3 regions of the Anaeromassilibacillus sp. SJQ-5 genome follow, and region 1 is predicted to be linked to each of the others. Evidence: predicted binding sites of a transcription regulator. Region 1 holds the regulator's gene; each other region holds the start of a gene.

The links. Region 1 encodes Rex, which represses fermentation and respiration genes when NADH is low (regulators of the CRP and FNR family bind a similar motif). Its sites were predicted from a motif close to ATTGTTAANNNNTTAACAAT; they were not measured.
Region 2: ACSAMM_RS02240 (OadG family transporter subunit) is a predicted target of Rex. The motif match lies at 5,292-5,311, and genes of this name have one in related genera.
Region 3: ACSAMM_RS12725 (phosphoenolpyruvate carboxykinase (GTP)) is a predicted target of Rex. The motif match lies at 5,086-5,105, and genes of this name have one in related genera.

What each region holds. Positions count from the first base shown of each region.
Region 1 is NZ_JBPJWQ010000001.1:1,087,403-1,094,718, reverse strand. It holds gene gltX (glutamate--tRNA ligase) at 1-49, shown strand, start outside; gene ACSAMM_RS04535 (glutamine--tRNA ligase/YqeY domain fusion protein) at 88-1,770, shown strand; gene ACSAMM_RS04530 (MutS-related protein) at 1,876-3,459, opposite strand; gene ACSAMM_RS04525 (redox-sensing transcriptional repressor Rex) at 3,539-4,171, opposite strand; gene ACSAMM_RS04520 (aconitate hydratase) at 4,205-6,142, opposite strand; gene ACSAMM_RS04515 (helix-turn-helix transcriptional regulator) at 7,233-7,316, opposite strand, start outside.
Region 2 is NZ_JBPJWQ010000001.1:544,494-551,809, forward strand. It holds gene ACSAMM_RS02215 (VTC domain-containing protein) at 1-584, opposite strand, end outside; gene ACSAMM_RS02220 (response regulator) at 1,043-1,711, shown strand; gene ACSAMM_RS02225 (sensor histidine kinase) at 1,724-2,959, shown strand; gene ACSAMM_RS02230 (signal peptidase I) at 3,093-3,737, shown strand; gene ACSAMM_RS02235 (cofactor-independent phosphoglycerate mutase) at 3,946-5,157, opposite strand; gene ACSAMM_RS02240 (OadG family transporter subunit) at 5,472-5,870, shown strand; gene ACSAMM_RS02245 (sodium ion-translocating decarboxylase subunit beta) at 6,039-7,259, shown strand.
Region 3 is NZ_JBPJWQ010000001.1:2,981,777-2,989,092, reverse strand. It holds gene ACSAMM_RS12760 (shikimate kinase) at 123-620, opposite strand; gene ACSAMM_RS12755 (shikimate dehydrogenase family protein) at 634-1,488, opposite strand; gene acpP (acyl carrier protein) at 1,755-1,982, shown strand; gene ACSAMM_RS12745 (M48 family metallopeptidase) at 2,136-2,843, shown strand; gene ACSAMM_RS12740 (arsenate reductase/protein-tyrosine-phosphatase family protein) at 2,968-3,390, shown strand; gene rimI (ribosomal protein S18-alanine N-acetyltransferase) at 3,456-3,929, shown strand; gene tsaD (tRNA (adenosine(37)-N6)-threonylcarbamoyltransferase complex transferase subunit TsaD) at 4,003-5,031, shown strand; gene ACSAMM_RS12725 (phosphoenolpyruvate carboxykinase (GTP)) at 5,193-6,953, shown strand; gene ACSAMM_RS12720 (glycoside hydrolase family 13 protein) at 7,131-7,316, shown strand, end outside.

The DNA.
Region 1 (7,316 bases):
GCGGGTTATCGCCCGCCTCCGGGAAGCCGCCGACGCCTATAGAAAATAAAGGCCGCCCGCGGCCTCAAGGACAGGAGTTCCATAACCATGTCGGAAGAAACAGTCAAAACGCCGGAATCCAGCAATTTCATTGAAGACATCATCCGCGAGGAGCTCGCGGAGGGCGGCCGCTGTCATGGCCGCGCCATCCAGACCCGTTTTCCCCCCGAGCCCAACGGCTACCTGCATATCGGTCACGCCAAGGCGCTGTGCATCGACTTCGGCATGGCGGAAAAGTTTGGCGGCGAATGCCATCTGCGCATGGACGACACCAACCCCACCAAGGAAGACGTAGAATACGTGGACGCCATCCAGGAGGACATTCACTGGCTGGGCTACGACTGGGGCAAGCATTTCTACTACGCCTCCGATTATTTTGAGAAGATGTATGAGCTGGCGGTCGGCCTCATTCGTAAGGGGCTCGCCTACGTCTGCCAGCTGACCCCCGAGCAAATGCGGGAAAACCGGGGCGACCTGTCCCGCCCGGCGGTCAGCCCCTACCGGGATCGCCCGGTGGAGGAAAGCCTCGACCTTTTCGCCCGGATGCGGGCCGGGGAATTCCCGGACGGCTCCATGACCCTGCGGGCCAAAATCGACCTGGCCAGCGGCAATTTCAACATGCGCGATCCGGTCATCTACCGCATCAATCACGCCCACCATCATCGTCAAGGGGACAAATGGTGCGTCTATCCCATGTACGATTTCGCCCACCCCATCGAGGACATGCTCGAAGGGATCACCCACTCCCTCTGCTCCCTGGAGTTTGAGGATCACCGCCCGCTGTACAACTGGGTGGTGGAGCATGTGGATCTCGAGGCGGATCCCCGGCAGATTGAGTTCGCCCGCCTGAACATCAACTACACCGTCATGTCCAAGCGCAAGCTGCGCCAGCTGGTGGAGGACGACTATCTCACCGGCTGGAACGACCCCCGAATGCCCACCCTGTCCGGCCTGCGCCGCCGGGGCTATACCCCCGCTTCCATCCGCAATTTCATTGAGCGTGTGGGGGTGTCCAAGGTGTTCAGCGTGGTGGACGTGGCCCTGCTTGAGCACTGCCTGCGGGAGGATTTGAACCTAAACGCCCCCCGGGCCATGGCCGTGCTCCGCCCCCTGAAGCTGACCATCGTCAACTATCCGGCGGATACCACCGAGACCTTCTCCATAGAGAACAACCCTGCCCGTCCGGACAGCGGCACCCGCCCCGTCTCCTTTTCCCGCACCCTGTGGGTGGAGCGGGACGATTTCATGGAGGAGCCGGTCAAGGGCTATTTCCGCCTGTTCCCCGGCAATGAGGTACGCCTGAAGTCGGCCTACGTCGTCAAATGCACCGGCTGCGTCAAGGACGAGGCCGGTAACGTGGTGGAGGTTCTAGCTGAATACGACCCCGAAACCCGCGGCGGCAACACCCCCGACGGCCGTAAAGTCAAGGGCACCATCCACTGGGTAGACGCGGAGACGGCGGCGGAGGCGGAGGTGCGGCTGTATGCTTCGCTGTTCACCGAGGCCGATCCGGAGGGGGGCGAGGAGGACTTCCTCGCGTGCCTCAACCGCGACTCTCTTGAAACCCTGACGGGGTGCAAGGTGGAGGCGGATTTGGCCTGTGCGGCCGCTCCGCAGGCTTTTCAGTTCCTGCGGCTGGGCTATTTCTGCGTGGACAATGTGGACAGCCGGCCGGGACATCTGGTGTTTAACCGCTCGGTTTCCCTCAAGGACAGCTTCAAAAAGGGCTGATTTTTTCACACAAAAGCGCTCCGCCGTGCTTTTTTTCGCACGGCGGAGCGCTTTTTTCGAACATCTGCGAACGAAAAAGGCCGCTTTTTCGACGGTTTGTGGCCGTTACCACACGCCCTCTTGCAGATACCTCTCCGCCCGGTTCTCCGCTTCCTGGGTCAAGGCTTTATCAAACCCCATCAGGGTCAGCAAACGGATGGCGTTGCGCGTGCAGGCAGGGCCGGGACGCAGGCGATAGTCGAACGCGATGGTATCGCCGGCAATCGCCTCCTCGAAATGCGCCATTTCGTACGCGTCGGACAGCAGCGCACACAATTCAATATCGTGGGTGGCGGCGATGCAGACGGCGGTTTCTCCGGCGAGATACCGCAGCAGAGTGCTGGAGGCGGCGATCCGTTCCACCGTATTGGTGCCCCGCAGAATTTCATCGATGGCACACAGCACCCGTTCCCCGCGCTCGACCGCCGTCAGGATCCGGCGGAACGCTTTCAGCTCTGTGATAAAATAGCTCTCCCCCGCCAGAATGTCGTCCGACAGGGCCATGGATGTATAGACATGAAAGGCGGAGGCGGAATAGGCGGTGCAGGGCGCTGTGCAAAGGCTCTGCGCCATAATCGCGCTTAGGGCCGCCGCCTTGATCAGCGTGGATTTTCCCGACGCGTTGGAGCCGGTCAGCAGCAGGGATCCAGTCAGCTCCACCGTGTTGGCCACCGGGTTTTTGAGCAGCGGGTGAACCAAACCGGCGGCGGTGAAATGGGAGGGTCCCTCTTTGTCAAAGTCAATAGCCGGGTCGCAGTACACGGCGGCGCTTTTGCGATAGGAGGCCACCGCAATGGCGGCGTCCAGGCGGCCCACGCACTCATGAACGGCAAAAATATCCTCCCGCAGGCGGCTGAGGCCGACCTTCGTCCACTCATACAAAATGAGATCAAACAAGCACAGGCTATTGAGGATCTGCGCGAACTCATTGTCGTAGGCAAAGGCGCTAAAGCCCATCCGGGACAACGCGCGGGTCCGCTTTTCAGCGGCTTCGTAGGGGCGCAGGTACGCGGCCAGTTCCTTGCCGTACAACCGGCAGATTTTCTGAAAAACGGCGATCAGGGATACCGAATAGCTGGCGGCGGGCAGGTGAGTTTCCAGCCGACGAAGCATGGCGATATGATAAATCGGATTCCCGAATAGAAAAAGGAGGAGAAACGGGAGGGCGGCCGGCGAGACGATCAGGCCGATCCCGCTGCCGATCAGCCCAACGAGCAGCAGCAGGGCGACAACTAGGCCGCATTTCCCGTGAGCGGAGGGGGAAAACGCCTCGATGGTCCGCGCCCCGCCGGTTTTCCCCAGACGGGACAGAAGAACCTGCAGCTTTTGGCGCAGCTCCGGCTGTTCCTCCATCAGGCGGATGAGTCCATGCCGCCGTTCGTATTCATCCCGCTCCATCGCCGGGCAGCGCAGCTGATAATACAACAGCTGCTCGCCGGAAGCGCTGCCGGTGCTGCTGACCCGTTCAAACAGGGTATCCAGATACAAATCGTACCAGGTGGTTTCATCCAGGGCAAAGGTTTCCGGCTCTTTTTCCCGGCGGTAATCGTAATAGGAACGAATACATCGGAAATCCTCATCCTCGTACCGATTGTCCGGCGGCTTGCCAAACCGGGCGGCAATGGCGGCCGCGCGCTTTTTTGACAACAAAGACGGTTTTCCTCCTTTGATACGCAACAGCCAGGGAAGGGCGCGGTCATGACCGCGCGTTCCCTGGCCGTTTTCGCTGTTATTCCTTTTTCAACTGGTAGGACAGGGTCATCAGGCTATCGCCCAGATGGACGTTCTCCACCACCAGGCCGGGATGATGATAGGTGATATCGTAATGGGAAAAATTCCAGAAGCCGCGGACGCCTTGGGCGATCAGCCGTTCCACCAGGGCGGGTGCGGCCTCCTTGGGGATGCAGAGAATGGCCACCTGCGGGCTGCACCCGGCGCAGACCTCCTCCAGCTCGGCGGTGGGGCGCACTGTCATGCCCCGCACCTTTTTGCCGATGACCGCGGGGGAATCGTCAAAAATCCCCACCAGCCGAATGCCCCGGTTTTCAAAATCCATGTGATTGGCGATGGCTTTCCCCATATTGCCGGCCCCTAGCAGGACGGTGTCCGACAGGGAGTCCATGCCGAGGATATGACCGATTTCCGTGTACAGCTGCTCGACCATGTACCCATAGCCCTGCTGGCCGAAGCCGCCGAAGCAGTTGAGATCCTGCCGGATCTGGGAGGCGGTCAGCCCCATCCTCTGGGACAGCTCCCGGGAGGAAATCCGGGTGACGCCGTTTTCCTTCAAGTCATACAGGAACCGGTAATACCGGGGCAGGCGGCGCACCACCGACATGGAAATGTATTCGCTTTTTGCCATACTACCACCCCTTCTCTAAAACAGCTGGGCGTCTCATCCGTTTTGATTGCGGGTATAGTCCAGCAGGCCGCCGGCCAGCAGCATCTCCACCTGGCGGCGGGAGAAGGCGGCGTTCAGGGGGAAGCTCTCCCCCGTCGTGCGGTTTTCGAGCGTCACGTCCTTGCCCTGCTCCAGGCAAGCGCGCACGTCGGGCAGGACGATGTCGTCCATGAGGGAAATCCGGTCGTAATCCGCCTCATTCTTAAAGGTCAGAGGCAGGATGCCGGCGTTGATGAGGTTCGCCACATGGATGCGGGCGAAGGACTTGACAATGACGGCCTTGATGCCCAAATACAGAGGCGCCAGGGCCGCGTGTTCCCGGGAGCTGCCCTGCCCGTAGTTGGATCCGCCGATGATGATCCCCTTCCCCTGCTTCTTGCAGCGGGCGGGGAATTCCTCGTCGCAGCGCACGAAGCAATGCTCCGAAATGGCGGGGATATTGGACCGCAGGGGCAGGATTTTGGCCCCGGCGGGCATGATATGGTCGGTGGTGATATTGTCCCCCACCTTGAGCAGCACCGGCGCTTCCACCGTCTCGGGCAGGGGCGCGGTTTTGGGGAAGGGCTTAATGTTGGGACCGCGGACGATATCCACCGCGTCCATATCGGCCTCATCGGCAGGAGGCACGATCATATTGTCGTTGATGAGGAAGCGCTCGGGCAGGGTGACGACGGGGGCCTCGCCCAGGGTGCGGGGATCGGTCAGCACGCCGGTGAGGGCGGAGGCCGCCGCCACCTCGGGGCTGACCAGATAGACTTGGGCGTCGGCGGTGCCGGAACGGCCCTCAAAATTGCGGTTGAAGGTACGCAGGGAGATGCCGCCGGAGTTCGGCGACTGGCCCATGCCGATGCAGGGGCCGCAGGCGCATTCCAGAATCCGGGCGCCCGCCGCGATGAGGTCGGCCAAAGCGCCGTTTTCGGCCAGCATGTTGTACACCTGCTTGGAGCCGGGGGCGATGGAGAGGCTGACATCCGGGTGAACAGTCTTGCCCTTGAGGATGGCCGCCACCTTGAGCATATCCATCAGCGAGGAGTTGGTGCAGGAGCCGATGCAGCACTGGTTAACCGGCAGGGGGCCGAGATCCTCCACCGCCTTCACGTTGTCGGGAGAATGGGGGCAGGCGGCCAGGGGACGCAGGGAGGACAGGTCGATATCCACCACCTCGTCGTACACCGCGTCGGCGTCGGCGCTCAGCTCCACCCAATCCTGCTCCCGGCCCTGGGCCTTCATGAACGCCCGGGTCACGTCGTCGGAGGGGAAAACCGAGGTGGAGGCGCCCAGCTCGGCCCCCATGTTGGTGATGGTGGCCCGTTCCGGCACGGAAAGGGTCTTGACCCCTTCCCCGCCGTATTCGATGATTTTGCCCACGCCACCCTTGACGGACAGGAGACGGAGCACCTCGAGAATGACGTCCTTCGCCGCCACCCAGGGCCGCAGACGGCCGGTCAGGTTGACCCGCACCATCTTGGGCATGGAGATGTAGTAGGTGCCGCCGCCCATGGCCACGGCCACGTCCAGGCCGCCCGCGCCGAAGGCCAGCATGCCGATACCGCCACCGGTGGGGGTATGGCTGTCCGACCCGATGAGGGTTTTACCGGGAATGCCGAACCGCTCCAGATGCACCTGATGGCAGATGCCGTTGCCGGGGCGGGAAAAATACAGGCCGTGCTTTTTGCATACCGACTGGATATAGCGATGGTCGTCGGCGTTTTCAAAGCCGGTTTGCAGGGTATTGTGATCGATATACGCGACCGATCGCTCGGTCTTTACGCGAGGCACGCCCATGGCTTCAAATTCCAGGTAAGCCATGGTACCGGTGGCGTCCTGTGTCAAGGTCTGGTCGATCTTCAAACCGATTTCGCTGCCGGGAACGGACATGTCGCCGCTGACCAGATGCGAACGAATCAGCTTTTGCGCAATGGTGTCTCCCATGGTCATCCACTCCTAAAGGTTGTTATCTTCTCTATTATGAAGGATTGTAGCAAATTTGTCAATCTTTCCGGGCAGAAAAAAAGGGAGGCCCCCTCCCTTGCTATGTCCTATCGAGTACAGCGTTGGTATGCGGGACAGAAACCCGCGATTCTATTAGCAGCGCTTTTGTAATGCTCTATTGGGTTATGTGTAGGTGTGCGGGGGACTGCCCCGCGTCCCTATGCCACCAGTGCCGCGCCCGCACCCCATCTTTCTTTTTCGTGCGTGAAAAAGAAAGATGGGGGAGAAAGAAAAAGCCTTATAGAACCATACGGCGGGGGGAGGCCGACGTTGTGGCTCGCGGCAACCCCTGTGTCGCTGCGGGTTCCGAACCCAAACAAATAAAATAAAAACTTTAGCACCTGCGTCGCCATAGATACGCCCGCTAGTTGCCGCGGTGACAACGTTCTAGCCCACTACCGCCCCCGCCTCGACTGTACGCCGCCACACGTTGCGGAAGTTGGGCGACCAACTCCCCTGGGGCTGCGCTGCATGGGAAGGATGGACGGATTATGATCGATGCTCTGCCGCTGCCGGTCTCGTCGGCTTAGGCCGCCGAGCCCATACGAGGATCCCGTAGAAGGTGGCCGCAAGCTGGGGGGGTATCCGGGCTTGATTGATAGGGCTCACCGTCCTAAGACGGGGAGACCCCACCGGATTGTACAATTTGGGTGATCGCTCAAGTATACTACGCGCGTCAGCGCGCTCGTAGCGCGGGAAAAGGACACGCTTCCCGGCAGATAGGCGCTGGGCGCACTATAGCGCCTTTAGGCGCGAGCGCAATTTTAAATTGATAGGACAGGAAAGATTCGACGTGTTCTTTTCCCGTGCGTCTGTTGGTTAAGGCTTTTTCTTTCTCCCCCTTCTTTCTTTTTCACGCACGAAAAAGAAAGAAGGGGTGCGGGAGCGGCACAGGTTCAATAGGGTCGCGGGGTCATGCCCCGCATACCTACATAACCCCCGATAGGATTTAAAAAAGCGAGCCATTTTTATGGCCCGCTGATGTGGTTTGGACGCTGTAAGCGGCGCCCTATCCCCTGCTTACGAAAAACTATTTTATTTCCTTTTTCGTATCGTTCAATATAAAGCCACCGACAAATGTGGCGTTGCACGCCTTGGCAATATCCTGCAATTC
Region 2 (7,316 bases), 540 kb from region 1:
TTGATTTCCATTAAAACGTCGTCCGGGCCGAGCAGCAGCCGCCCCCCGTCCCCCGCGGACAGGTCGAGCGGATCCGTCCGCCAGCGAATACAGGTGTCGAACGTGATGCGCAGCCGGTCGTCCCGCCGCCCGGCGTAGGCTGTGCGGTCGTAGGCCAGATACACCCGGGGCGCCGGCTCCAGCCGCCGCATGGTAAAGTCGATTTCCCGGAAAATCTGATCCGTTTTTGCCGGGGGCGTCCCGTCCCGCAGATAGGCGGCGGCCTGTGCCAGCGGCATCTCCGTCCGGCGCTTGTACACCACGCCCTTGAACTTTTTCTTCAGCTCCAAGAACACCGTGTCCTCCGCCTGAGGCACGCCGTAGCTGCGTAGCCGCAGCTTTTCCTTATAGACCGGTTTTTCCAGCGAGGCGCGGATGAGCCGGAAATCCGGCGTATCCAGATACAGGCTGCCGATGGTGTAGGTCCCGTAGTCGTCGGGCCGCATAAACGGCTGGACCCGCCGGATGAATTCGGCTCGCTGGGCAGTGGTCAGCCGGTATTTTTTTTCATACCGCTTGAAGGTTTGGACAATCGGCTGGTTCATCGTGACGCGCTCCTTTCTGGTTTCGCTGCCCCCATGGTAGCACTCCCGCCTTAAATTAGTCTGAAAAAACCGTTTCAGACTAATTTAAGGCTGTGTTCGTATCATAGGGGTGTGGTATAATAACCTCCGTGACCGGCGCGGTGGTACGCGCCGAACCGCGCGGCTGCGCGGTTACCGGAAAGCGTAGCTTTCCGGTACGGAGAACATTGAACCATCAAAAGGCCCTGCTGCGGCAGGGCGGGGCACTGTCGTGCCCCCGCAAACGTCGTTTGCTTGCTTTTGTGGTAGAATAACCTCACGGCGTTCTCCAAAGCCTTGCAGCGCAAGCCTTTGGACGCCTGAGAGAACATTGAACCACTCCGGAACGGTCGGAGCCGTTCCGGACTAAGGTAGGCAGCACGCTGCACGTGCCGCTTTGTGGTATAATGAAACTGGTGTCATGTAAGGGAGGCGGAACGATGCGTGTGCTGATTGTAGAGGACGAGGTGCGTCTGGCCGAGGCGCTGGGCCAGATTATGAGTGAGCAGAAATACGCCGTGGACGTAGTGTATACCGGAACGGACGGCCTGGATTACGCCCTGTCCGGCCTGTACGACGTGATTGTGCTGGACGTGATGCTGCCCGGGCGCAGCGGCTTCGACATCGTGCGGGAGCTGCGGGCCCATAAGCTGAGCACCCCGGTGCTCATGCTCACCGCCCGGGACGAAACCGCCGATAAGGTGACCGGCCTGGACTGCGGGGCGGATGACTATATGACCAAGCCCTTTGTGCCGGACGAGCTGCTGGCCAGGGTGCGGGCTCTCTCCCGGCGGCAGGGTGAGGTGGTGCTGGAGGAGATGCGCTATGGGGATCTCACGCTGCATCTGTCCACCTATACACTCCAGTGCGGCGCCAAATCCATTCACCTGGGCTTTAAGGAGTACGAGGTGCTCCGCATTTTGATGGTCAGCCCCCATACGGTGGTGCCCAAGGAGGAGCTGCTGACCAAGGTCTGGGGGATGGAATCCGACGCGGAGGACAACAATGTGGAGGTCTATATTTCGTTCCTGCGCAAGAAGTTTTTTTATCTCGGATCCCGCGTCGGCATCGGCACGGTGCGCAAGGTGGGATACCGGCTGGAAGGGTAAGGAGGCAGGACCATGCTGCAGAAGCTGCGCCGGAAATTTGTCCTGATCAATATGCTGCTGGTTTCGGCGGTGCTGCTGATCGCCTTCACCGCGTTGTGTGTGTTCACCTACCAGCGATTGTATAACGAGAGTCACGACGCCATGCGCCGCGCCCTGGACCGGGAGGGGGGGAAGACCCCGCCAAAATCCGAGATCGGCGGTAAGCCCTTTTCGCCCCCCGGCGCTCTGACACCGGTGTTCTGCGTGTTGGTCGGCGCGGACGGCGCCGTGCGCACGGTGACCGAGGACACCGCGGTGGATATGTCGGAGGAAACCCTCGCCCAGGCGGTGTCCTTGGCGCTGGAGGGGGACAGGGACGAGGGGGTGCTGAACGCCCTCAACCTCCGCTATCTGCTGCGGGAAACCGCCGCGGGGACCAAAATCGCCTTTGCGGATCGCAGCGGGGAAATCCGGTCGATGCTCAGCCTGGTGATCACCTCCCTGCTGGTGGGCCTGGGCGGGCTGACGGCGTTTTTCTTCATCAGCCTGTTTCTGTCAAGCTGGGCGCTGCGGCCGGTCAAACGGGCCTGGGAGCAGCAGCGGCAGTTTGTGGCCGACGCGTCCCATGAATTGAAAACACCCCTGACCGTGATCCTGGCCAATACCGACATCCTCCTGGCCCATAAGGAGGAGTCCATCGCCCGGCAGGAAAAATGGGTGGCCTACATCGGGGACGAGGCCCGCCGGATGAAGGGCCTGGTGGACGACATGCTGTTCCTGGCCAAGGCGGACGCGGCCCGGGAACCGCTTCCCGCCCTGCCGCTGAGCCTCAGCGACGCGGTCTGGAGCTGTCTGCTGCCCTTTGAGTCGGTGGCGTATGAGCAGGGGATCACCCTGTGCAGCGACGTGGCGCCGGATATCCAGGTCACCGGCGATGAAGGGCAGCTCAAGCAGCTGGTCCGGATTCTGCTGGACAACGCCTGCAAATACGCGGGGGAGAAGGGTGTCGTCACCCTGACCCTGGAGCGGGAAGGGGACAAGGCCCGGCTTATGGTCAATAACACCGGCGCGCCCATCCCGCCGGAGCATCTGCCCCGCCTGTTTGAACGCTTTTACCGGGCCGATCCCTCCCGTTCGCGGGATCAGGGCGGTTACGGCCTGGGGCTGGCCATCGCCCACAGCATCACGGGCCGTCACCGGGGCCGGATTACGGTGGACAGCCAGGAAAAAACGGGAACCACCTTCACCGTGTGGCTCCCGCTGAAATAAAGCCCGTCCCGCCTTCGTTGACAAACGGCGAAAACCTTTCTATAATGAACCAAAGGCTCATCCCGTGCGATAGGGTAGCGGGCGTGGACAGCATCGTTGACGCCGTATCACCCGGAAAGGTTTGGTACGCAACATGGACGACAACCAAAGAACACAGGCCGCAGCGCTGCTTCCCGCGCGCAGAGCCCTGGCCATCGCCGGCCGGGTTCTCACGGTGTTGATCGCGTTGATCGCCATCCTGGCGACGCTGTTTACGATCGTTTCCGTCGCCACCTTCGACAAGGTCGAGGGGAAGGGGCTGTTCGGCTATAAGTTTTCCATCGTGCGGTCCGATTCCATGAAAAGCGAATTTGCCGCGGGCGACGTGGTGGTCACCAAGGCCGACAGCCGGATGGAGGTGAAGCCGGGCGACATCATCACCTTCCGCTCCATCGACCCCGCTAATTACGGCGAGGTGGTGACGCATAAGGTGCAGGAGCTGACGAGCTACGAGGGAAAGGACGCCTATGTGACCTACGGCACCGCCAACGAATCGGCGGACAGCTATCCGGCGCTCAAGGAGAAGGTGATCGGCCAGTACCGCTTTCGGCTGCCCAAGGCCGGGGCTTTGTTCGACTATCTCAAATCCCCGGCCGGCTACTTTGTGTTGCTTTTCCTCCCCTTTTTCCTCCTCATGCTGTCCCAGGGAATTCGTTTTTTTCGCCTGTTCAAACAATATAAGGAGCGGCAAGGCCCCCGGCCCCAAGGCGAAGAAACGCCCCCCGCATCCATAGAGTAGAGACAACAAAAAGCCCGCCCGCCAATACTGGCGGGCGGGTGCTCCGCTTCGCTCGACGCGGAGTGGGGACCGGGGAGCTAAAGCTCCCAGACGGTTCCCAGCACGACGCGCACGTCGTGCCCCACACCTCCCCTTCCCTCCGATACTTCTTTGACAAGCTGAGGGGCGAAGCACCATGCGGTGCTTCGCCCCTCCTTGTTTCGTCAGTTCAGCGCCCCAGCAACCGGGACAGCAGCGCGTATCCGGGCTCGATGAAACGTCCCGTCTCCCGGGCCGCGGCTTCGGTGAACCGAGCCGGCCCGCCCGCCGCCGGCGCCTCGGAGCGATACAGCAGATAAGGCACCGGATCCGACGCGTGGGTGCGGATGGCCAGCGGAGTGGGATGGTCAGGGGCCACCAGCAAGGAGAACGCGCCCAGCTTGGGCAGTTCCTCCAGCAGCGGGGCCAGAATCCGGCTGTCGATATCCTCAATAGCCCCTACCTTGTTGGCGGCTTCTCCCCGGTGCCCGCATTCGTCCGGGGCCTCCACATGAATGTACGCGAAATCGGCGCCGTTTTGCAGTGCACGCAGCGCGGCTTGCCGTTTGCCCTCGTAATTGGTGTCGATGTAGCCGGTGGCGCCTTCCACCTCGCAGACCTCCATGCCGGCCAGCCGGCCAATCCCCTTGAGAAGATCCACGGCGGAAATCACCGCCCCCGTCACCCCGAACCGATCCGAGAACCGCTCCAGCCGGGGGCGCTTGCCCTGCCCCCACAGCCAGATGGCGTTGGCCGCCGGAAGCCCCTTGGCCACCCGCGCCCGGTTGATGGGATGATCGCTCAGCAGGGCGTAGCTGCGCTCCATCATGTCCAGCAGCGGGGCGGCGTCGGGATGCCGAGGCAGATAGCCGCCGATGACCCGGCCGGTGATATCGTGGGGCGGGGTGACGGCCCCCAACTCCGTTTGGCCCCCGTGCCAGACCATGCAGTGGCGGTAAGCGGTGCCGGTGTAGAAATCAAAATCCCCGCCGCCGAATGCCTCCTGCACCGCCCGCACCAGTTCGTCGGCTTCCCGCGTGTGAATATCGCCCGCGCAGTAGTCCAGGATGGTCTTGTCCGCAAAGACCGGATCATCCGACAGGGTCACCAGATTGCAGCGGAAGGCCACGTCGTCGTCGGCCAAATCGATGCCGATGTTGGCGGCTTCCAGCGGAGAACGCCCGGTATAGCAGGCCCGGGTGTCGTATCCCATCATCGTCAGGTTCGCCACGTCGCTGCCCGGCGCCATTCCATCGGGAACGGTGCGGACCAGCCCTATCTCGCTGACCGCGGCCAGCGCGTCCATGGCCGGCTTGCGCGCCGCCTCCATAGGCGTGCGTCCCCCCAGCTCCGGGCAGGGGGTGTCCGCCATGCCGTCGCACAGCAAAACTACTGATTTCATACAGCTGTCTCCTTTATGAACCGGCGTCTCCCGCCGGGTTTTCTCCCCGCTCAGTATAGCAGAAAATCGACAAAAACAAAAGGCTTGCCGTCCCCCGGCGGTGAAAAACCGCAGGTTCTGCGTTTTGGACAAAACGTGTGAAAGAATTCACAAATATTCTGTGGGGGAAAATGTCCGCCGGCGATTGCAAATCGCCGGACTTTGCGGTATAATATCCCATAGTTTTATAATGGGCGGGAATGGGGTTTTCTTCCTTTTCGCCAAGAATGCGCGGGACGCGTCGCGTTTCCGCCGGGAAGATGGAGGAACGGAATATGCAGGCTGCGCTTTATAGTCTGACGGCGGCCGAATCGGCGGGTAAAGTCATGGGGGATTCCCTGATGACTGCGCTCATCGGCGTCGTCGTTGTGTTTGCCACCCTGGTGGTGCTGACTCTGATTTTCATTTTGTTCGGCAAGGTGATGCACCGGCCGAAGAAGGAGGCCCCGGCCGTTCCCGCGCCCAAGCCGAAACCGGCGGCTGCACCGAAGATTGCCCCCACGCCCGCCGTGCAGGACGGTATTCCGGAAGAGGTGGTGGCGGTCATCGCGGCGGCGGTGGCTTCCATGGCGCCCGAGGGGAAACGGTACGCCGTACGCAAGGTTTCCCGCGTCCGGGAGGGCCGCCCGGTCTGGGCGGCGGCCGGCCTGGCGGAGAGCACCCGCCCGTTCTGACGGGCGCCTCCGTGGATTGCACAGCGAATGAGGCCGCGGCGTTCAGCCGCGATGGAGAAGGGACGGAAATACATGGGAGAACTTTGGACGGCAATCCAAAAGCTATGGGAGGAATCCGGGTTTGCCCGCCTGTTCAACTTTGAGAACGGCGGCTGGAAAAACCTGATCATGATCGGCATCGCCTGCGTGCTGATTTATCTGGCGATCAAAAAGCAGTTCGAACCGCTGCTGCTGCTGCCGATCGCCTTCGGCATGCTGTTGGTGAACCTGCCCCTGTCGGGTGTCATGGATCCGCAGCAGAATTCCTTGGTTCCGCTCACGGCGGAGGAGCTCAAGCATTTCAATCAGGGCATATACGATCAGATGTATCAGGTCATGATCCACACACAAGAGGAAATCAACGGCGTCATGACCGTTACCTCCGCTTCCTGGCAGCACTTTGACCAGGGCGGCCTGATGTGGTACCTGTACCAGGGCGTGAAATTCGGCATCTATCCGCCCCTGATTTTCCTGGGGATCGGCGCCATGACGGACTTCGGCCCCCTGATTGCCAATCCCCGCAGCTTCCTTCTGGGCGCGGCGGCGCAGCTCGGCATCTTCGCCACCTTTATTGGCGCGCGGGCGCTCGGCCTGCTGAATTTCCCCGAACTGGCCTTTACGAACCAGGAAGCGGCCTCCATCGCCATCATCGGCGGCGCCGACGGCCCCACCGCCATCTATCTGACCTCTAAGCTGGCGCCCCATCTGCTCGGCGCCATCGCGGTGGCCGCCTATTCGTATATGGCGCTGGTGCCCATCATCCAGCCGCCGATTATGCGGGCTCTGACCACTAAGAAGGAGCGCTCGGTCGTCATGACCCAGCTGCGCCCCGTTTCCAAGCTGGAAAAAATCCTGTTCCCGATTTTCGTCACGGTCATCTGCGTGCTGCTGCTGCCCAGTGCGGCGCCCCTCATCGGCATGCTGATGCTCGGTAACCTCTTCCGCGAGAGCGGCGTGGTGGAGCGGATCAGCAAAACCGCTCAGAACGAGCTGATGAACATCATCACCATCCTGCTGGGCGTCACGGTGGGCGCGACGGCCAACGCCGCCACCTTCCTGCAGCCCAAGACCCTGCTGATTATCGTGCTCGGCCTGCTGGCCTTCTGCTTCGGCACCGCCGGCGGCGTCCTGTTCGGCAAGCTGATGTACGTGCTCACCAAGGGCAAGGTCAACCCGCTGATCGGTTCGGCCGGCGTGTCCGCTGTTCCCATGGCCGCCCGCGTGGCGCAGAAGGTGGGGCAGCAGGAGAACCCCAGCAACTTCCTGCTGATGCACGCCATGGGCCCCAACGTGGCGGGCGTCATCGGCTCTGCCGTGGCGGCCGGCATCCTGCTGTCCCTCTTCGGCTAACGCTTCCAGTCCTATACGCGACAACGCCGGCACTACCGCTCAAGGCGGCATGCCGGC
Region 3 (7,316 bases), 1.9 Mb from region 1:
TATTCCGCCCGAGGTGGTCGAGGAGGAGCGCCGGAAGATGCGGGTACGGTATGAATGATGGAGCACGGCACAGGCGTAAAAGAAATGCGGGGGCATGAAATATCATGCCCCCCAGAATTTATTTACAGCAAGGCCTGGATCGTTTTGGCCACCGCGAGAGGGGGCTGTTCCCCGTCTACAGTATACTGCGCCGCCGCCCGGTACAGCGGCAGGCGGGCGGCGAACAGCTCCCGCACGGCGGTTTCCTTATCCTCCCGGGCGAGCAGCGGCCGGGAGGTATCCCCCTTCAGGCGGGTCAGCACCGTCTCCGGCTTCACCTCCAGCAGCACGATGACGCAGGAGGGGCGCAGGGCCTCCACGTTGGCGGCAAAGGTCAGCGCGCCGCCGCCCGCGGCGATCACCAGGCCGGTCTGCCCGGCCAGGGCGCGGCAGGTCTCCCGTTCCCGGCGGCGGAAGTCGTCCTCGCCGTATTGCCGGAAAATCTCCGACACGGCCATGCCGGCTTGCTGCTCGATATACTCGTCCATATCCACGAAACGGCGGCCGGACAGGGCGGCCAGCTGCCGGCCCACGGTGGTTTTGCCGCAGCCCATGAAGCCGCAGAGCACCACGTTACGCATGGGTATCCATCCTTTACTGACGAAAATGTTGGTTCATATAGACGTTGGCGTCGGCGATGATGGAGGCGACGGCCTCCGCTTGGAAGTCCGCTCCGTACCAGCAGGTATGGGCGACGGCGGCCTGCCAGACCAGCATGGGCATGCCCCCCACGGTGCGGGCCCCCGCCGCGCGGGCGGCGGAGAGCAGGCGGGTTTCCTCGGGATTGTATACCGCGTCGAACACGGCGGCGCAGCGGGCCAGGACGCCGGGATCCACCGGCGACGCGTCGCAGCGGGGATACATCCCCACGGGGGTGGCGTTTATCAGCAGGTCAAAATCCCCGGACAGACGGGACAGCTCCACCGTCTCGAACGCCGCGCCGGGCACGAGGGACAGCACGTAATCCTTCAGCGCGCGGGAGGCCTCAAAGTCCTCCGGGCGCACGGCGTTGATCAGCCGGCAGCCGGCCAGGGCGGCTTCGCAGGCGAAGGTGCGCCCTACGCCGCCGCAGCCAAGCAGCGCCACCCGGCCGGCGAGGGACACCCCCCCGGCCTTCAGCGCGCAGAGGAACCCGTCAGCGTCGGTGTTGTAGCCCACGGCGCCACTTTCGGTCACGGCGATGGTGTTCACCGACCGGTACAGCTTCGCCCGGCCCTCCAGCCGATCCAGCAGGGGGATGACCGCCTGCTTGTGCGGGATGGTCACGTTGAGGCCCTGCACCTGGGGAAGCATCTCCCGCAGGGCGGCGGACAGCTGCTCGGGAGGGATGTCCCGGGCTTCATAGGCGGCCGGCCGGCCGGAGAGGGCGAACAGGCGGCTGTGGATAAAGGGGGACATGCTGTGGCCCAGGGGATGGCCGATGACAAAATATGACGGGATATGAGCCATTGCGAAACCAACCTTTCGGGCGGGCGGAGCGCCCCGCCGATAAATTTAAAAGAATTCAAAAGAAATGGAAAAAGGTGATTGACAAATCCAAGGATAACGCATAATATTTTGGGTGTAGTGGTTTTGTGCCGAGACGAGGCGATGGCCTGCTGTCTGTGCCTTCTACTATAGCACAAAGCCCCTCCCGCGCGCAATGCCTTCCCGAACGACGAGGGGAAGACGAAGGACAGCGGCCGACATTATCGATTTTTGGAAGGATGAACGGTATGGTACTGGAAAAAGTGAAAATGATTCTCAGCAACCAGTTTGACGTGGAGGAGGACAGCATCACGCCCGAAACCAATATCGCGGACGATCTGGGCGCCGACTCCCTGGACGTGGTGGATATGCTGATGTCGCTCGAGGATGAATTCGACGTAGAAATCCCCGACGACGAGATCGAGAAAATCCGTACCGTGGGCGATTTGGTCACCTATATCGAGGAGAATATGTAGTATCCGGTTGTCTGTATCCGAAATAAGAAGCCGCGTCCGGGGCATCCGTCTGCCCGGCGCGGCTTTTTTCTCAGGCGGTGAAGGCGGATTGGACAATGTCGATGGTGGGGATAGTGGCGGGAAATTTCCAGAATGCTGCAAGGAGGGGGCCGGATGCGGCGGACAATTGAGACACCGGGAGGGCCGCTGTCCTACGAACTGACCCGCAAGGCGGTGAAAAATCTGAATTTCCGGCTGCTGCCGGGCGGGGAGCTGGCGGTTTCCGCCCCCCGCCGCGTTTTGCCCGAACAGGTGGACGCGCTGGTGAGACAGAAGGCGGACTGGGTGGAGCAGGCCCGCCGCAGGCAGGAAACCCGCCGCACCGCGGCCGACAGCCAGGGCGTCTGGCTGCTGGGGGAAAGGCTACGGCTGACGGCGGTTCCGGGCGAGCGGGACGGGTTTGCAGCTGGGGACGGGATGCTAATCCTGACCCTGCGGCCAGGCGACGACCAGGAGGAGAGGCGGCTCGCGCTGGTCAAGGCCTTTCTGGAGCAGGAGGGGCGGGAGGTGCTTCCCGCGTCGCTTTGCCGGATGCACCGGCTGGTGGAGCCGCTGGGGGTTCCCTTTCCAAAGATGACCACCCGATGGGCGGTGGCCCGCTGGGGAAGCTGCGCGCATCGGGAGGGGCGGATTTCCATCAATAAGGCGCTTGTCTGCGTCCCGCCGTCCTGCGTGGATTATGTGATGCTGCATGAGCTGGTGCATTTTCTCCACCCCGATCATTCGCCGGCCTTTCATGCCCGGATGGCGGCGCTGCTTCCCGATTGCCGGGAGCGGGAGGCCGTCCTCCGCCGGTTTTCGCCCCGGCTCGCGCTTGAATAACCGGCGAGAATGCGGTATACTGAAAAATACGGGCTCGGCGGTGGTCGACCTGCCGCCGCGTGGTTCTATTAATAATAGGTAATATAACCGGGTGTTTTCGGCCCGGACGGAGTGAAAAAACGAGATGAACATCCTGTTTGTATGCACCGGCAACACCTGCCGCAGCCCCATGGCCGCCGCGCTGATGAAGCGGCGGATGGAGCGGGAGGGCATTCCCGGTAAGGCGGAGAGTGCCGGACTGGCGGCCAGCTGCGAGCCGGCGTCCCAGCTGGCCGTGACAGTCATGCGGGAATGGGACATCGATTTGAGGGGACACCGCTCCCGGCCGGTAACCGCCATGCTGTGCGAGGCGGCGGATTTGGTGGCGGTGATGTCTTTGCGGCACCGGCTGGCCCTGACGGCCATGGGGGTGGATCCGCAAAAGATTGTGGTGTTGGGGGAGGAATCCGGTGGGATTCCCGATCCCTACGGCGGGGATGCCGCCGACTACCGGCAATGCCGCGACGCGCTGGAGCGGGCGGTGGCGGCAATACAGCCGGTTTTCTGACAAGAAAAAAGACCTGAGGAGTTTTTGGGACGGGGGGAGTTGCCCCCGCAAGGAAAGGAAGAGCTATGGACGAGCACCGATCAAAGCCTCCGGCGGGGATGATGATCACCCCCATGCACGCGGATCACCTGGACAGCCTGGCGGATTTGGAAAGCCTGGCGTTTTCCATCCCCTGGTCCTATGACGCGCTGGCGGAGGAGCTGCAGAACCCGCTGGCCGTGTTTTACGTGGCGGAGGATGTGGACGCCGAGAGCGCGGTGGGCTATGTGGGCATGCACCACATCCTGGACGAGGGCTTCATCACCAACGTGGTGGTGCATCCGGCTTACCGCCGCCAGGGGATCGCCACGGCCCTGTTGGCCGAGCTGGAGGCGTATGGCAAGGCCCACGATCTGACCAGGATCACGCTGGAGGTGCGGGCCTCCAACCAAAAGGCCATCGCTCTGTATGAGCAAATGGGGTACGAAAAGGAAGGGGTGCGTCCCGGATTTTACGACTCTCCTAAAGAGGATGCGCTTATCTATTCCCTGTATCTGTAGCCTAGTTGGCGGGGGGCCGCGCCACCCCAGCACTGGCTTTCATCATCGCTTATCTAGAAGGAGACACGGCCTCATGCGAGTATTAGGAATCGAATCCTCCTGCGACGAAACGGCGGCGGCGGTGGTGGTGGACGGACGGACGGTGCTGTCCAACGTCGTCGCCTCCCAGGTGGAGGAACATAAGCTGTATGGCGGGGTGGTGCCGGAAATCGCCAGCCGCCGCCACGCGGAGGCCATCAGCGGGGTGGTTCGCCAGGCGCTGGACGAGGCGGGAACGGCTCTCGCGGATATCGACGCCGTGGCGGTCACCCACGCGCCGGGACTCATCGGCGCGCTGCTGGTCGGGGTGAATTTCGCCAAGGGGCTGGCCTTGTCGGCACACAAGCCCCTGGTGCCGGTGCATCATCTCCGTTCTCACATCGCGGCCAACTATCTGGCCCATCCGGACTTGCATCCGCCCTTCCTGTGCCTGGTGGTGTCGGGGGGGCACAGCCATATCGTGCAGGTGGAGGACTACACCCGCTTTTCCGTGCTGGGGCGTACCCGGGACGACGCGGCGGGGGAGTGCTTCGACAAGGCGGCCCGGGCCATGGGGATGCCGTATCCCGGCGGTATCCATCTGGACAAGCTGGCCCCCTCGGGAAACCCCGACGCCTATGCGCTGCCCCATCCGCGGGTAGAGGGAAGCGCCTACGACTTCAGCTTTTCGGGGTTGAAAACGGCGGTGCTCAACCTGCTGCACAACGCGCGGCAGAAGGGGGAAGAGGTAAACCGGGTGGATTTGGCGGCCTCTTTCCAGAAAACGGTGGTGGAGCTGTTGGCCGGGAACCTGCTGCGGGCCGCCGCCGACACCAGGGCGCACACCATTGTGCTGGCCGGAGGAGTATCCGCCAACTCGGGACTGCGCCGCCGGATGGAGGCCGACTGCGCCCGGCTGGGATACCGGCTGTACGCGCCGCCGCTGCCGCTGTGCGGGGACAACGCCGCCATGGTGGGGGCCCAGGGTTATTACGAATATCAGTCCGGGCATTTGGCAGGAATGGATTTGAATGCTTGCGCCACGATGCCCATCGAAGGGGATACTGTCCGTATGCAGGGGTAGGTTTTGCAGGATACGCCGACCAAATATGCAAACTTACTGACCGAACGTTAAAATATTATCAATTTATTCACAATTCATCTATTGCGCTTCTCCATCGGCATAGGCTATAATAGGAGGCGTTAACAGAAATTCACCGATATGGATTGAAAGGGGATTGGCACATGACCAACAACAAGACTGTTCTCGATTGGATCGAGAAAATGGTCCAGCTGGTAAAACCGGATAAAGTCGTTTGGATCGACGGCTCCGAGGAGCAGCTGGAGGCCCTGCGCGCCGAGGCCTGCGCCTCTGGCGAAATGATTAAGCTTAACGAGGAGAAGCTGCCCGGCTGCTACCTGCACCGCACCGCCGTCAACGACGTGGCCCGCGTGGAGCACCGCACCTTCATCTGCTGCGACAAGGAAGAGGACGCCGGCCCCACCAACCATTGGATGGCCCCGGACAAGGCGTATGAGATGCTGTACGACATCGCCCGGGACAGCTACAAGGGCCGTACCATGTACGTGATTCCGTATTCCATGGGCCCCATCGGCTCCCCTCTGGCCAAGGTGGGCATCGAGCTGACCGACTCCATCTACGTGGTGCTGAACATGGCCATCATGGCGCGCGTGGGCCAGAAGGTCCTGGACGTGCTGGGCGACAGCAACGACTGGGTGCGCGGCCTGCACTGCAAATGCGATATCGACGAGGAGAAGCGGTACATCTGCCACTTCCCGCAGGATAACACCATCATCTCCGTCAACTCCGGCTACGGCGGGAATGTGCTGCTGGGCAAAAAATGCTTTGCGCTGCGCATCGCGTCCAACCAGGGCCGCAACGAGGGCTGGATGGCTGAGCACATGCTGATCCTGGGCCTGGAGAACCCACAGGGCGAGGTCAAGTACATCGCGGCGGCGTTCCCGTCCGCCTGCGGCAAGACCAACCTGGCCATGCTGATTCCGCCCAAGGCGTATCAGGAGAAGGGTTACAAGGTGTGGTGTGTGGGCGACGATATCGCCTGGATGCGTCAGGGCCCCGATGGCCGCCTGTGGGCCATCAACCCGGAGAACGGCTTCTTCGGCGTGGCGCCCGGCACCAATGCGAAATCCAACCCCAACGCGCTGGCTTCCACCCGGCAGGGTACCATCTTCACCAACGTGGTGCACAACCTGGACGACAACACCGTGTGGTGGGAAGGCCTGGATAAGAACCCGCCCACGAACGCGCTGAACTGGAAGGGCGAGAAGTGGGACTGCACCGACGGTTCCAAGGGAGCGCATCCCAACTCCCGTTTCACCGCCCCGGCGGAGAACTGCCCCTGCATCTCTTCGGAATTCAACTCCACCACCGGCGTGCCGATTTCCGCCATCGTGTTCGGCGGCCGCCGCGCCAAGACCGCTCCCCTGGTGTACCAGTCCCGCGACTGGGATAACGGCGTGTTCGTAGGCTCCATCATGGCCTCCGAGACCACCGCGGCCGCCACCGGCGCCGTGGGCGTTGTCCGCCGCGATCCCATGGCGATGCTGCCCTTCTGCGGCTACAACATGGCCGATTACTGGGAGCACTGGTTCGAGATGGGCGAGAAGCTGGGCGACAAAGCGCCGAAAATCTTCAATGTCAACTGGTTCCGCACCGACGACGAGGGCAACTTCATCTGGCCGGGCTTCGGCGATAACCTGCGCGTGCTGGAGTGGATCATCAAGCGCTGCGAGGGCAAGGCCGACGCGGAGGAAACCCCCATCGGTTTCGTGCCCAAGGCCGAGGACATCAATCTGGAAGGCCTGGATTTCGACCTGGAGACCCTCAAGGGCATCCTGCAGGTGGATCCCAGCCTGTGGACCAGCGAGCTGGACGGCATCAAGGAGTTCTACGCCCAGTTCGGCGACAAGCTCCCCGCCAAGCTGCGGGAAGAGCTGGACGGCCTGGCCGCCCGCCTGAAATAAGTTCCGATAAAAAGCGTCCGCTGGCAGCAGCGGACGCTTTTTTCTGGATAAAGGGAGCGCGCAAACCGGAACGAGAGGTTTTCCAAAAATCCTCTGGACGAATGAGGCATTTTTCCCCTTGTTATCCGGGACGTAACCTGTCATAATAAGCACAGGTTACGATAAAGGATGGTTGGCATGTATTTTCAATCACGGGACGAGCGGTACCGCTCGCCTTTTGGGGCCGTTCCGGAGGGGACGGCCATATATCTGCGGGTCAGGCTGCCTCGGGCGTGGCAGTGCTCGGGGTGCCGGCTGGTCACCGCCCTGGACGGGGGTCTCGACCGGCGGGCGGACATGTTCTGGGCCGGCATGGACGGAGAT